Nordella sp. HKS 07: one gene and its partner. The protein of the gene in region 2 interacts with the protein of the main gene of each other region in a pairwise test. Links are inferred from orthologs where the notes say so. Each region holds a gene or a part of one and is shown on either strand. Other genes may lie near its edges.

What was found.
Region 1: the proteins of rlmB (region 2) and G5V57_RS25685 interact in binary tests that used the Escherichia coli proteins (3 or more experiments, as listed by UniProt). The link is inferred for Nordella sp. HKS 07 from one-to-one orthologs.

Annotation. Positions count from the first base shown.
Region 1 is NZ_CP049258.1:5,466,098-5,471,848, reverse strand. The notes cover bases 1,030-3,965. They hold G5V57_RS25685 (NAD(P)H-hydrate dehydratase), read right to left. Parts: upstream 3,262-3,965; coding sequence 1,798-3,261; downstream 1,030-1,797. Other genes in these bases: G5V57_RS25675 (pyrophosphate--fructose-6-phosphate 1-phosphotransferase), read right to left, coding at 3,796-3,965; G5V57_RS25680 (glyoxalase/bleomycin resistance/extradiol dioxygenase family protein), read right to left, coding at 3,302-3,697; tig (trigger factor), read right to left, coding at 1,030-1,598. In the rest of the region: more of tig, read right to left, coding at 1-1,029; more of G5V57_RS25675, read right to left, coding at 3,966-5,001; G5V57_RS25670 (GNAT family N-acetyltransferase), read right to left, coding at 5,010-5,618. UniProt on the Escherichia coli protein: Bifunctional enzyme that catalyzes the epimerization of the S- and R-forms of NAD(P)HX and the dehydration of the S-form of NAD(P)HX at the expense of ADP, which is converted to AMP.
Region 2 is NZ_CP049258.1:6,261,951-6,267,639, reverse strand. Bases 1,318-4,191 are described here. They hold rlmB (23S rRNA (guanosine(2251)-2'-O)-methyltransferase RlmB), read right to left. Parts: upstream 3,200-4,191; coding sequence 2,435-3,199; downstream 1,318-2,434. Other genes in these bases: tuf (elongation factor Tu), read left to right, coding at 3,627-4,191; G5V57_RS29635 (MFS transporter), read right to left, coding at 1,318-2,271. In the rest of the region: G5V57_RS29645 (haloacid dehalogenase type II), read right to left, coding at 1-525; more of G5V57_RS29635, read right to left, coding at 1,048-1,317; more of tuf, read left to right, coding at 4,192-4,817; preprotein translocase subunit SecE, read left to right, coding at 4,923-5,117; transcription termination/antitermination protein NusG, read left to right, coding at 5,122-5,655. UniProt on the Escherichia coli protein: Specifically methylates the ribose of guanosine 2251 in 23S rRNA.

The DNA of each region.
Region 1 (5,751 bases), 800 kb from region 2 along the record:
GCCTTCTTGGCCTTCTTGACCGGAGCCTTCTTCTTGGCCGGGGCCTTCTTGGCCTCAGGGGTTGCCTCATGAGCATGAGCATGATCGTGATCGTGGGCATGAGCATGATCGTGATCGTGGGCATGATCGTGATCGTGGGCATGATCGTGATCGTGGGCATGATCGTGATCATGGTGATGATGATCATGGCCGTGATCGTGATGGTCGTGATCATGATGATCATGGTCGTGATGGTCATGATCGTGATCATGCTCATCCTCGTCCTGCACCAGGGCCTGCAGCTCCTCGCGGGTCACCTTCTTTTCCGACACGGTGGCCTTCGACACGATATGGTCGACGACCTTCTGCTCGAAGATGGGCCCACGCAGCTCGAGCAGCGCATTGGCGTTCTTGCGGTAATAGTCGAACACCTTGCGCTCCTGGCCAGGGAACTGGCGGGCACGGTCGAGGAGCGCGCGCTGCAGTTCCTCGTCGGTGACGTTGACGCCTTCCTTCTCGCCCAGCGTGCCGAGAACGAGGCCGAGGCGCACGCGGCGCTCGGCGATGGCGCGGTATTCCTTGCGCGCCTCTTCCTCTGTGGTGTTTTCATCGGCGAAGCTCTTGCCCGAACGCTGCATCTCATTGCTGAGCGCGTTCCAGATGCCGTTGAATTCGGCTTCGACGAGCCGCTCAGGCAGCTCGAAGCTGTAAGTCTTGTCGAGGGCGTCGAGCACGTCGCGCTTCAGCTTCAGACGGGTCATCTGGCCGAATTCCTGGCCCATGCGCTCGCGCACTGTGTCCTTCAGCTTGTCGAGGCTTTCGAGGCCGAGCTTCTTGGCGAACTCGTCGTCGACCACCGCTTCCTTCGGAGCCTCGACGCTCGCAACCTTGACGTCGAACTCGGCCGGCTTGCCGGCGAGCTTGGCCACGCCATAGGATTCCGGGAAGGTCACCTTGACGACGAGCTCATCGCCGGCCTTGGCGCCGGTCAACTGGTCCTCGAAGCCGGGGATGAACTGGCCGGAGCCGATTTCCAGCGGGACGTTCTCCGCGGTGCCGCCTTCGAAGGCGGTGCCGTCGATCTTGCCGACGAAGGACATGGTGACCCGGTCGCCCTTCTCGGCCTTGCCGTCCTTGGCCTGCCAGTCCTTGTACTGGGCGGCGATGCGGCCGAGTGCTTCGTCGATATGCGTGTCGGTCACGTCGATCACATGGCGATCGAGGGTGAGCCCCGTCGTGTCCTGGAGCTCGAAGCTCGGAATCACTTCGAGCGACATGGTGTAGGAGAGATCGCTCTTGCCGTCGAAGATGCGATCCACTTCCGCCTGGTCCTCGGGCAGCTTCACTTCCGGCTGATAGGCCGGCTTCAGATTATGCTGCTCGAGCACCTTCTTGCTGGCATCGTCGACCTGCTTCTGGACGACCTCGGCCATGACCGATTTGCCGTAAACGCGCTTCAAATGCGGCACCGGGACCTTGCCAGGGCGGAAGCCCTTGATATTGGCCTTGCCGGCGAGTTCGTTCAGCCGCTTATTGAGTTCGGTGTCGAGTTCCGAGGCGGCGACGACGACCTTGTATTCGCGCTTCAGACCGGAGCTCAGCGTTTCGGTAACCTGCATGTCCCTGCTCAATCCTTATAGGGTTCTGTCTCTTCTTCGCGGCAACTCTGCGAAACCGGGTTGCTTCGGGCGCGTGAGCCTTGGTGCGGGCGGAGGGACTTGAACCCCCACGGGTTGCCCCACAGGAACCTAAATCCTGCGTGTCTGCCAATTTCACCACGCCCGCGCCGAGGCTCGGGCCCGTTGCGATGGGCGGGGTCTATAGCAGAGGGTTTTGGGGGATTCCACTAGAAATGAGGTCAGGTAAATCCTCCGCAATGAGGCCAGGGGCGGCAAATTTCCGGGCGGCCTCCCCATGCAGCCACATGGCCGCCGCCGCCGCCCCGAACGCCTCCATACCTTGCGCCAGGAGCCCGGTCACGAGCCCCGCCAGAACGTCGCCCGAACCCGCTGTGGCGAGGCTCGGCGGGGCGTTGCTGTTGATGACCGCCAGGCCTTCCGCATTTGCCGCGACACTGTCCGGGCCTTTCAGCAGGACGACCGCGCCGGAGCGCTTCGCGGCCGCGATCGCGCGCTCATACTTGGAATCAGAATCTGCGATCAGATCATTGAAAAGGCGATAGAATTCGCCATCATGCGGGGTCATCACGACAGGCCGTCCCGGGAGCTCGGAGATGGCCCCGAAAAGCTCGCCCGGAACAGTTGCGAAGGATGTCAGGGCATCGGCATCGAGGACCACCGCGGCCCCGCTGGCCAATGCGGCGCGGACCTTGGCCCGGGTCTCGGAGCCAATGCCAGAAGCGGGTCCGATACAGACGGCGTTCTTACGCCTGTCTTCGAGAAGCCGCCCGAGGGCCAACGCATCATCGGCCTCGGCCAGCATGATCGCGGTCAGATGCGCTTCATTGGCGGCCATGGCCGACCTTGACGACGCGATGGTGACGAGCCCCGCCCCTACCCTGAGCGCGCTTCTCGCGGCGAGTCGGGCGGCCCCGGTCTGATGCGCGGCGCCTGACACGACCACGGCATGGCCGCGCTGGTATTTGTGCCGGCCGGTTCCCGCCACCGGCAGGAACGGCGCTGCATTCTCGGAAAGCGGAGGCGCGATCTCGGCCAGGACCTCTTCCGGTATGCCGATATCGGCGACGACCGTCTCGCCGCAGTGGTCCCGCCCCGGCATCAGAACATGGCCGGGCTTCTTGCGGAAGAAGGTGACCGTCAGGTCGGCGCGGAAGGCATCAGGCCGCGCCTGCCCCGTCGCGCCATCGATGCCCGACGGCACATCGATGGCGATCACCGGCACTTTCACCTCACCGATGAGCTTCAACAGATTGGCCGGCAGCGGCTTCGACAGGCCGGCGCCGAACACGGCATCGACGATCAGGCCGGCGCCGTCCAGGGTAGTCACCGTTTCGAATGGGCCACCCCAACGTTTGGCCATGATCGCCGCGTCGCCCTTGAGACGCGCGTGATCGCCGAGGAGCGCCACGCGTACCGGCCAGCCCCAGCCGCGCAGAAGGCGCGCGACGACGAAGCCGTCGCCGCCATTGTTGCCGGGCCCGCAGAGTACGAGCGTCGGGCGGGCACCGAAACGCCGCAGCATCTCCTCGGCCACGGCACGTCCGGCCCTCTCCATGAGTGTCAGCGACGCGACGCCCGCCGCAACGGCGAGCGCGTCGGCGCGGTACATTTGCTCAGGGCTCAGCAGCGCATGGGTGTACATGCGCTCATGTTTGCCGGGCCTACCGGCCCGCCGCAAGCCGTTACTTCTTCTTGGAGGGCGCGCTGATCGACCATTCATGGCCGAAAGGATCCTTCAGGAGGCCCCAGCGGTCGCCCCAGAACTGATCGTCGAGCGGCATCACGACGGTGGCGCCGGCCTTCGTGGCGCGCTCCCACCATTGGTCGGGATCATCGACGCGCAACGCCATCATGACGCCCGACGGCGCCGTGATGGGCGAGCCATATTCGGGAAAAGCGTCCATGAGGAATACATCATGGTCATTCAATCTCAGATGAGCATGCATCAGGCGTTTGCCATCCTCGGCATCGTGGCGGACGACCTCCTCGGCGCCGAAGGCCTTCTTGTAGAATTCGATGGCGGCCTTGGCGTTGTCGTTGATCGTCATATGCGGGATCAGGGTATTGGCATAAGGCATAGCACTCTCCATGAAGAACGCCGCCGTCCCGGCTTTGAGACAAGACTACAGAGATCAGGGGCGCGTTGCAAAACGTCGCGCCCAGTCGCTTGTTCGCGCTATGCGCGCGGGCCTGGGGAACTCGTCTGCCCGATTTCGCGTAACAACTCGGTGAACCACGCCGCGCCTGCATCGAAAGGCTTGCCGCCCTTGATGCGCGGGAACTCGATGGCCCGCAACGCGCCGCCCTGCTCCTCGTCATGTCCGATGACACCGCTTTCGCCCTTGAGGCCAGAGGCGACGGCGAGCGCCACCATGTCGCGGATGAGCGCCAGGTCCTGCGCATTGGCGGCGGCGGAGCGGGCGAAATAGCCCGATTTCTGCACCAGAGTGCGCTCGGCGCCGATCAGCTTGGCGAAGCGCTTCGAGAACCAGTCGCCGACATTGATCTTGTCGATCTTGACGTGACCAAACGCATCGCGCTCGATGGCCTCGCCGCGCGCCTCCATCTCGTGCACGAGGTCGGCGACACCTGCCCCTTCACTGAGAAATATGGCGACCGCCCCCTTGGCGTCCATCACCGCGCGCAGTCTTGCCGCCTCGCCCTCGATATCGACGGGAAGCTCGGGCACATAAAGCGCGTCGATGTCTTTCTGCACCACACCGAATTGCAGCATCGGCGTTGCTTTCATGCGCCGGCGATAGGCCTGCGCGGTCGCCGCGGCGAGCCAGCCGGAATGCCGGCCCATGATTTCATGGATCACCAAGGTGCGTGGCGCGGTGCTCAGCTCATTGACGACATTCTCGAAGAAAATCGCTCCCTGCTCGGCCGCCGTCACGGCGCCCAGCGACTGGCGGATCGGCACGATGTCGTTGTCGATCGTCTTGGGGAGGCCTACCACAGTCAGATGATGGCCTTGCGTGGCGAGGAAGCGGGCGAGATCGGCCGCGGTCGTATTGGTGTCGTCGCCACCGATCGTATGGAGGATAGTGACGCCGTCCCGGCGCAATTGCGCCGCCGCGACGGCAAGCGGATCCTCCCCGTCCTTGATCAGCCCACGCTTCACCAGATCGGCGGCATTGGTGAGTTTCACCCGGCTGTTGCCGATGGGACTCCCGCCCTGGCGATGCAGAAGATGAGCCTGGGCACGGATCTCGTCGCTGATGGTGATCACGTTGCCGGTGAGCAGGCCCTGATAGCCGTAGAGATAGAAGATGATCTCGGCAGCGGGCGCGGCGGCGCTGTAATTCTCGATCAATCCGCCGACGGCGGAGGAAAGGCACGGCGCAAGCCCGCCGGCGGTCAATATCGCGACTCGGGTCATGCCCTGTCCTATCGCGCCGTCCCGTCGAAGAAAAGTCGCATCAAGGGTCGTTTCGGCGATCGGCGCGCCACTTCTTTGAAGCCCAGTTCGCGGAACACCGAGGCGAAGCCGATGAATCCCTCGCCCCACGTCAAGTGAGCGTCGGTATCGATCGGACAGACATCGAGCGCCACGGCCTTCTTCTTCCGCGCATAGGCGATTGCCGCCTTGGCGAGATCGGTCATCAGGCCCCGCTTCCTGTGGCCGGTGCGCACATAGAAGCAGGTGATGGCGTAGTGCTTCGCCGGCGTCTTCCCCGGCTCGAGTCGCGAGACCTTCGCCTTCTCGAAGCGGGTGACATGGGCGCGCGGCGAGACGGCCACCCAGCCGATCGCCTGGCCCTCCTCATAGAGAAGCAGCCCGGGCGCCGGCCCGGTCTTCACGCAGGATCTGAAGGCGCTCTTGCGCTTTTTCCGGCCCATGGCACGGAAATCGACGCCGGTCAGCCTGGGCCACATGCACCAGCAGCCCGAATTGGCACCCTTCTCCGGCCCGAAAAGCTTCTCGACATCGGCCCAGCGCGACGGCGTCAACGGATGAACCGTGAAACTCGGCTCCGCTCTGGCTGTCTTGCTCATGCGCGACAAATAACCCAGATCGGCAAATTTGTCCGTTGCCGGATTTGCATGCCTAAGGCTTGAGCGAATGCCTTATAAATAGGCACGTGAATCACCTGGGAATTTTACGCCCATAAAATATCCCTTTGATTCC
Region 2 (5,689 bases):
CCTGGGATCCGGCTTGTAAGATTTGATCGCGTCGGTACTCAGCACGTGCTCAAAGACACGCTGGAGGCCTGAATTCGCTAAGCCAGTATTGAGCATGTCAGCCGTCATGTTCGACAGCAAACCGAGGCGAAGGCTTCTTGCCTTGAGCTTCTTCAGAGACTCGGCGGAATCAGGCCAGGCTTTGAGGTTCAAGAAAGCACATCTCAACCGCCCACGCGCTTCTTCACTCACTCGATCGCCGGTTTGCTCGGCGGCAAACACATGAGCATCGTCAACAATGGACAGGAAATCCTTATAGTGTGCGCCAAGTACTCGGAGCCACTGATATTCGAACATGCGCGCTTGAAACAGGCTCAAGAACGCATCTCCAGCCTGCGGATGCAGCCGCTTGGCTTGGGCAAGGGCGGGGCGCGGATCGAGAATGGCAAAACCGTCAAATGCCACCGCTCTGATCGATTGCGGAAGATTTGCAGCAAGCTCTGATTGCTTGGCGAGAAAGCCTGCCGCAGCCGTGGCAGCTATCATAGTCAACAAGCTTCTGCGAGTGCGGGACATCGTAACAGAGCCTCTTCGCATTTGTACGCATCGGTGACAGTAGATGTTACTTCCGGTCTAACATTTTTCGGGGGAGGAGATTGCGCCACCGCAGGCGGGGATACTCCGCACGCAAACTTTGCTGGGCCATTCTCGCCCTCGCACACCCCGGCATTCGATGGTGTCGCCGTCGATGGCGCAATTTGTAGCTGCCGGTGCAAAGCCGGAACGGCTTGCTGACGCACCGCCGCATAAAGGTCCGCCGACACTTAGGCGGCGCGCCTTTCCCCGATGCTGACGTTACCCTGACCACGCATCCTGATAGGAACCGTTTGTTGCAGCGCTCTAATAGTATGAATTTATTTGGCTAAATGGTGCCGGAAGAGGGGATTGAACCCCCGACCTTCGGTTTACAAAACCGCTGCTCTACCGCTGAGCTATTCCGGCGCCGCGCGACCCGCATATAGCTGGCCTGTTATCGCAGTGCAATCTCCTGATCGCCTGTCCGTCGCCTCAGGCCGCGGCTTTGGCCCGCTGCCGGCTGCCTTCGATATTGGGCAGGAACCAGGTCACGAGCCCGATGAGCGGCAGGAACGAACAGATCTTGAAGACATAGTTGATGCTGGTCATGTCGGCGATCTCGCCCAGAATGGCGGCGCCCAAGCCACCCATGCCGAAGGCCAGGCCGAAGAACAGGCCGGCGATCATGCCAGTCCGGCCAGGCACCAGCTCCTGCGCGAAGACGACGATGGCCGAAAAGGCCGACGACAGGATGAGCCCGATGATGATGGCAAGCACCAGCGTCCATTCGAGATTGGCGTAGGGCAGAGCGAGGGTGAACGGAACCGTGCCCAGGATCGAAAACCAGATCACATATTTCCGGCCGAAATAGTCGCCGAGCGGACCGCCGAGGAACGTGCCGGCGGCGACCGCGGCCAGAAACACGAAGAGATAGAGCTGCGAACTGTGGACCGACACGCCGAAGGTATCGATCAGATAGAAGGTCAGATAGTTGCCGAGGCTCGCCATGTAGACGAACTTCGAGAAGACCAGCGCCACCAGCACCGCAATGGCGAGCTTGATGCGCCCCGGCGAGAGATGCGCGATATGAGCGCGCTTCGTCGTGTTCGCGACGCGGGCGCGGCCATGAGTGGCGTACCAGCGCCCGACGAAGGTCAGAAGCCCCATGGCGACGATGCCCGCCGCCATGAACCAGGCGATGCTCTTCTGACCATTGGGCAGGATGATGAGGGCGGCAAGCAGGGGGCCGAGGGCCGAGCCGATATTGCCGCCGACCTGGAACAGCGACTGCGCAAAGCCGTGCCGGCCGCCCGAGGCGAGTCTCGCGACGCGCGATGATTCGGGGTGGAAGATCGCCGAGCCGATGCCGACGCAGCCGGCGGCGGCCAACAGCAGTGGATAGGAGTTGGCGGTGGCGATGAGACCGAGCCCCACCACCGTCATGCCCATGCCGACGGCCGCCGAATAGGGCTTCGGACGGCGATCGGTGTACATGCCGACAAGCGGCTGCAGCAGTGAGGCGGTGAGCTGGAAGGCGAGGGTGATGAAGCCGATCTGGCTGAAATCGAGCTGATAGGAATCCTTCAGGATCGGGTAGATCGAGGGCAGCAGCGACTGCATCATGTCGTTGAGCAGATGGCTGATGCTGAGCGCGGAGAGAACCGCAATGACCGTGTCGTCATGCGACGGCGCTTTGGTGGTCTCGGCAGTGGTCACGGCTCGGTTCCCGACTAGATCACGATGAGTTTGGATTGAATCAATCCAAACTCATAAACGTGATCGATTCTAACGTTTTAGCGCGGGATTGTTGCGAAAAACCGGTTTCCACTTTTTCGCATCCCGCGCTAATGGACGAGATTTCCTACCCGATCCCGCTGTTTCAGGCCCGCGCATTTTCGGAAGGCGAGCCACCCGAGCGATGCAGGGCATAAAGCGCGATCGCCGCCGCATTGGAGACGTTGAGGCTTTTGATCTCGCCCGGCATGTCGAGCCTTACCACCAGATCGCAGGTCTTGCGCGTCAACTGCCTGAGACCCTTGCCCTCGGCACCCAGCACCAGTGCCACGGGGCGCGATATCCGGGCGTCGCCGATATCCTCGGCCGCCTCGCTGTCGAGGCCGAGCAACAGGAAGCCATATTCCCTCAGTTCCTCCATGGCGCGGGCGAGATTGGTTACCTTGGCGAAGGGGACATGCTCATAGGCGCCCGAGGCCGATTTGAGCAGCACGCCCGAGGCTTCCGGGCTATGACGCGCGGTGGCGACGAGGGCCGTCGCTCCGAAGGCGGCGCAGTTCCTCATGATCGCTCCGACATTATGGGGGTCAGTCACCTGGTCGAGCAGGACGACGATTCCCTGGCGAGGGATCTGGTCGAGCCGGGGTTGACGTAAGGGCTCGCAGTCGAGGACCAGGCCCTGATGGACGGCGTCGGGGCCCAGCAGACGATCGAGCTCGCGGGGAAGGGCGGGTTCGACGGTGATTCTCGCCGTGGCGATCTCGTCCGTGAGTCGATCAGCGGCGTTCTTGGTCGCCAGAAGCTTGATAAATTTGCGTTTTGGGTTCTTCAGCGCCTCCGCTACGGTATGCACGCCGTAAAGGCGCTCAATTTCGTCGTTATGGGGCCGGTGCTTCTGGTGATCGGACATGGCCGCCCTTATATAGAAAGTCCTTTGCGGCTCAATCCCAGCGCGCCTTGTAGAAGCAGGACTTTTTGCGGTTGACACATTCCCGTGCGGCGCGCATAAAGCCGCCACTCAAGGGCCCGGGCAATCCCCGGGCTCCTTGGCGTTTGGCTCAAGCTCATACGGCGATTCGGGGGAATGTCCCGAGCGGCAAAGGGGGCGGACTGTAAATCCGCTGGCTTCGCCTTCGTAGGTTCGAGTCCTACTTCCCCCACCATCGCCATCGGGGGAGGGTCAAGCGCCGAGACTGAGGCCGAGCTTTGAGGAGTACGAGTTCCCGGGCGGGTGTAGCTCAATGGTAGAGCAACAGCCTTCCAAGCTGATGACGGGGGTTCGATTCCCCTCACCCGCTCCAACTTAAGATGTCCGAGCCTAGAACAGGGTTGTAGAAATGGCCAAAGAGAAATTCAACCGAGACAAGCCGCATTGCAATATTGGGACGATCGGCCATGTCGATCATGGCAAGACGTCTTTGACGGCGGCGATTACGAAGGTTTTGGCCGAGACCGGTGGGGCGACCTTCACGGCGTATGACCAGATCGACAAGGCGCCGGAAGAGAAGGCTCGCGGCATCACGATCTCGACGGCTCACGTCGAATATCAGACGAAGAACCGGCACTACGCCCATGTCGACTGCCCGGGCCACGCCGACTATGTGAAGAACATGATCACCGGTGCCGCCCAGATGGACGGCGCCATTCTGGTCGTGTCGGCCGCCGACGGTCCGATGCCGCAAACGCGCGAGCATATCCTGCTGGCCCGCCAGGTCGGCGTTCCGGCACTGGTCGTGTTCATGAACAAGGTGGATATGGTCGACGATCCGGAGCTTCTGGAGCTGGTCGAGATGGAGATCCGCGATCTACTCAATTCGTATCAGTTCCCGGGCGATGAGATTCCGATCGTCAAGGGTTCGGCTCTGATGGCGCTCGAAGGCAAGAGCCCGGAGCTCGGCCATGATGCGGTCCTGAAGCTGATGGAAGCGGTCGACAGCTACATTCCGCAGCCGGAGCGTCCGAAGGACCAGCCGTTCCTGATGCCGATCGAAGACGTGTTCTCGATCTCGGGCCGCGGCACGGTTGTGACGGGTCGTATCGAGCGTGGCGTCGTGAAGGTCGGCGAGGAAGTCGAGATCATCGGTCTGCGTCCGACGACGAAGACGACGGTTACCGGCGTCGAGATGTTCCGCAAGCTGCTCGATCAGGGCGAGGCTGGCGACAACGTGGGTGCGCTGCTGCGCGGTATCGACCGCACGGGTGTGGAGCGCGGTCAGGTTCTGGCGAAGCCGGGTTCGATCACGCCGCACAAGAAGTTCAAGGCCGAGGCTTACATTCTGACGAAGGAGGAGGGTGGCCGTCATACGCCGTTCTTCACCAACTATCGTCCGCAGTTCTACTTCCGCACGACGGACGTTACCGGCGTCGTGACATTGCCCGAGGGCACCGAGATGGTGATGCCTGGCGACAATGTGACGGTGGACGTGGAGCTGATCACGCCGATCGCGATGGAAGAGAAGCTGCGCTTCGCCATCCGTGAAGGCGGCCGCACCGTCGGCGCCGGCGTCGTCGCCAAGATCATCGAGTAACGGAGGCACATAGGGGTGTAGCTCAGTTGGTAGAGCGGCGGTCTCCAAAACCGCAGGCCGGGGGTTCGAGACCCTCCGCCCCTGCCACCCTCTAGAAAGAGACAAATGGCCAAGACAAACCCACTCGAGTTTCTCCAGGAAGTCCGCCAGGAAGCCAAGAAGATCACTTGGCCGAGCCGGCGCGAGACGATGATCACGACCGTCATGGTCCTGATCATGGTGGTGTTGGCGTCTGTCTTCTTCCTGGTCGTCGACGCCATCCTGAAATGGGGTGTCGAAAAGATGCTTTTCGGGATGTGAACGGATGACGAAACGCTGGTACATCGTTCACGCCTATTCGAACTTCGAGAAGAAGGTCGCCGACTCGATCAAGGAGCAGGCGACGCAGAAGGGCCTGGGCGACCTGTTCGAGGCGGTCATGGTACCGACCGAGGAAGTCGTCGAGATCCGCCGCGGCCGCAAGTTCAAGAGCGAGCGCCGCTTCTTCCCGGGCTATGTGCTGGTCAAGATGGACCTCACCGATCAGGCCTATCACCTGATCAAGAATACGCCCAAGGTGACGGGCTTCCTGGGATCGGACAACAAGCCGATCCCGATCACCGATGCCGAGGCCGCGCGTATCCTGAACCAGGTTCAGGAAGGCATCGAGCGGCCGAAGACATCGATCAGATTCGAGGTCGGCGAGCAGGTTCGCGTCGCCGATGGTCCGTTCGCTTCCTTCAACGGACTCGTCGAGGAAGTGGACGAACAGAGGGAACGCCTCAAAGTGGCAGTTTCCATTTTCGGCCGGCCGACGCCGGTCGAGCTCGAATACGGACAGGTCGAGAAGATCCGCTGATCGGATCGCCTGCCTGCGAGCATAATGCACCAAG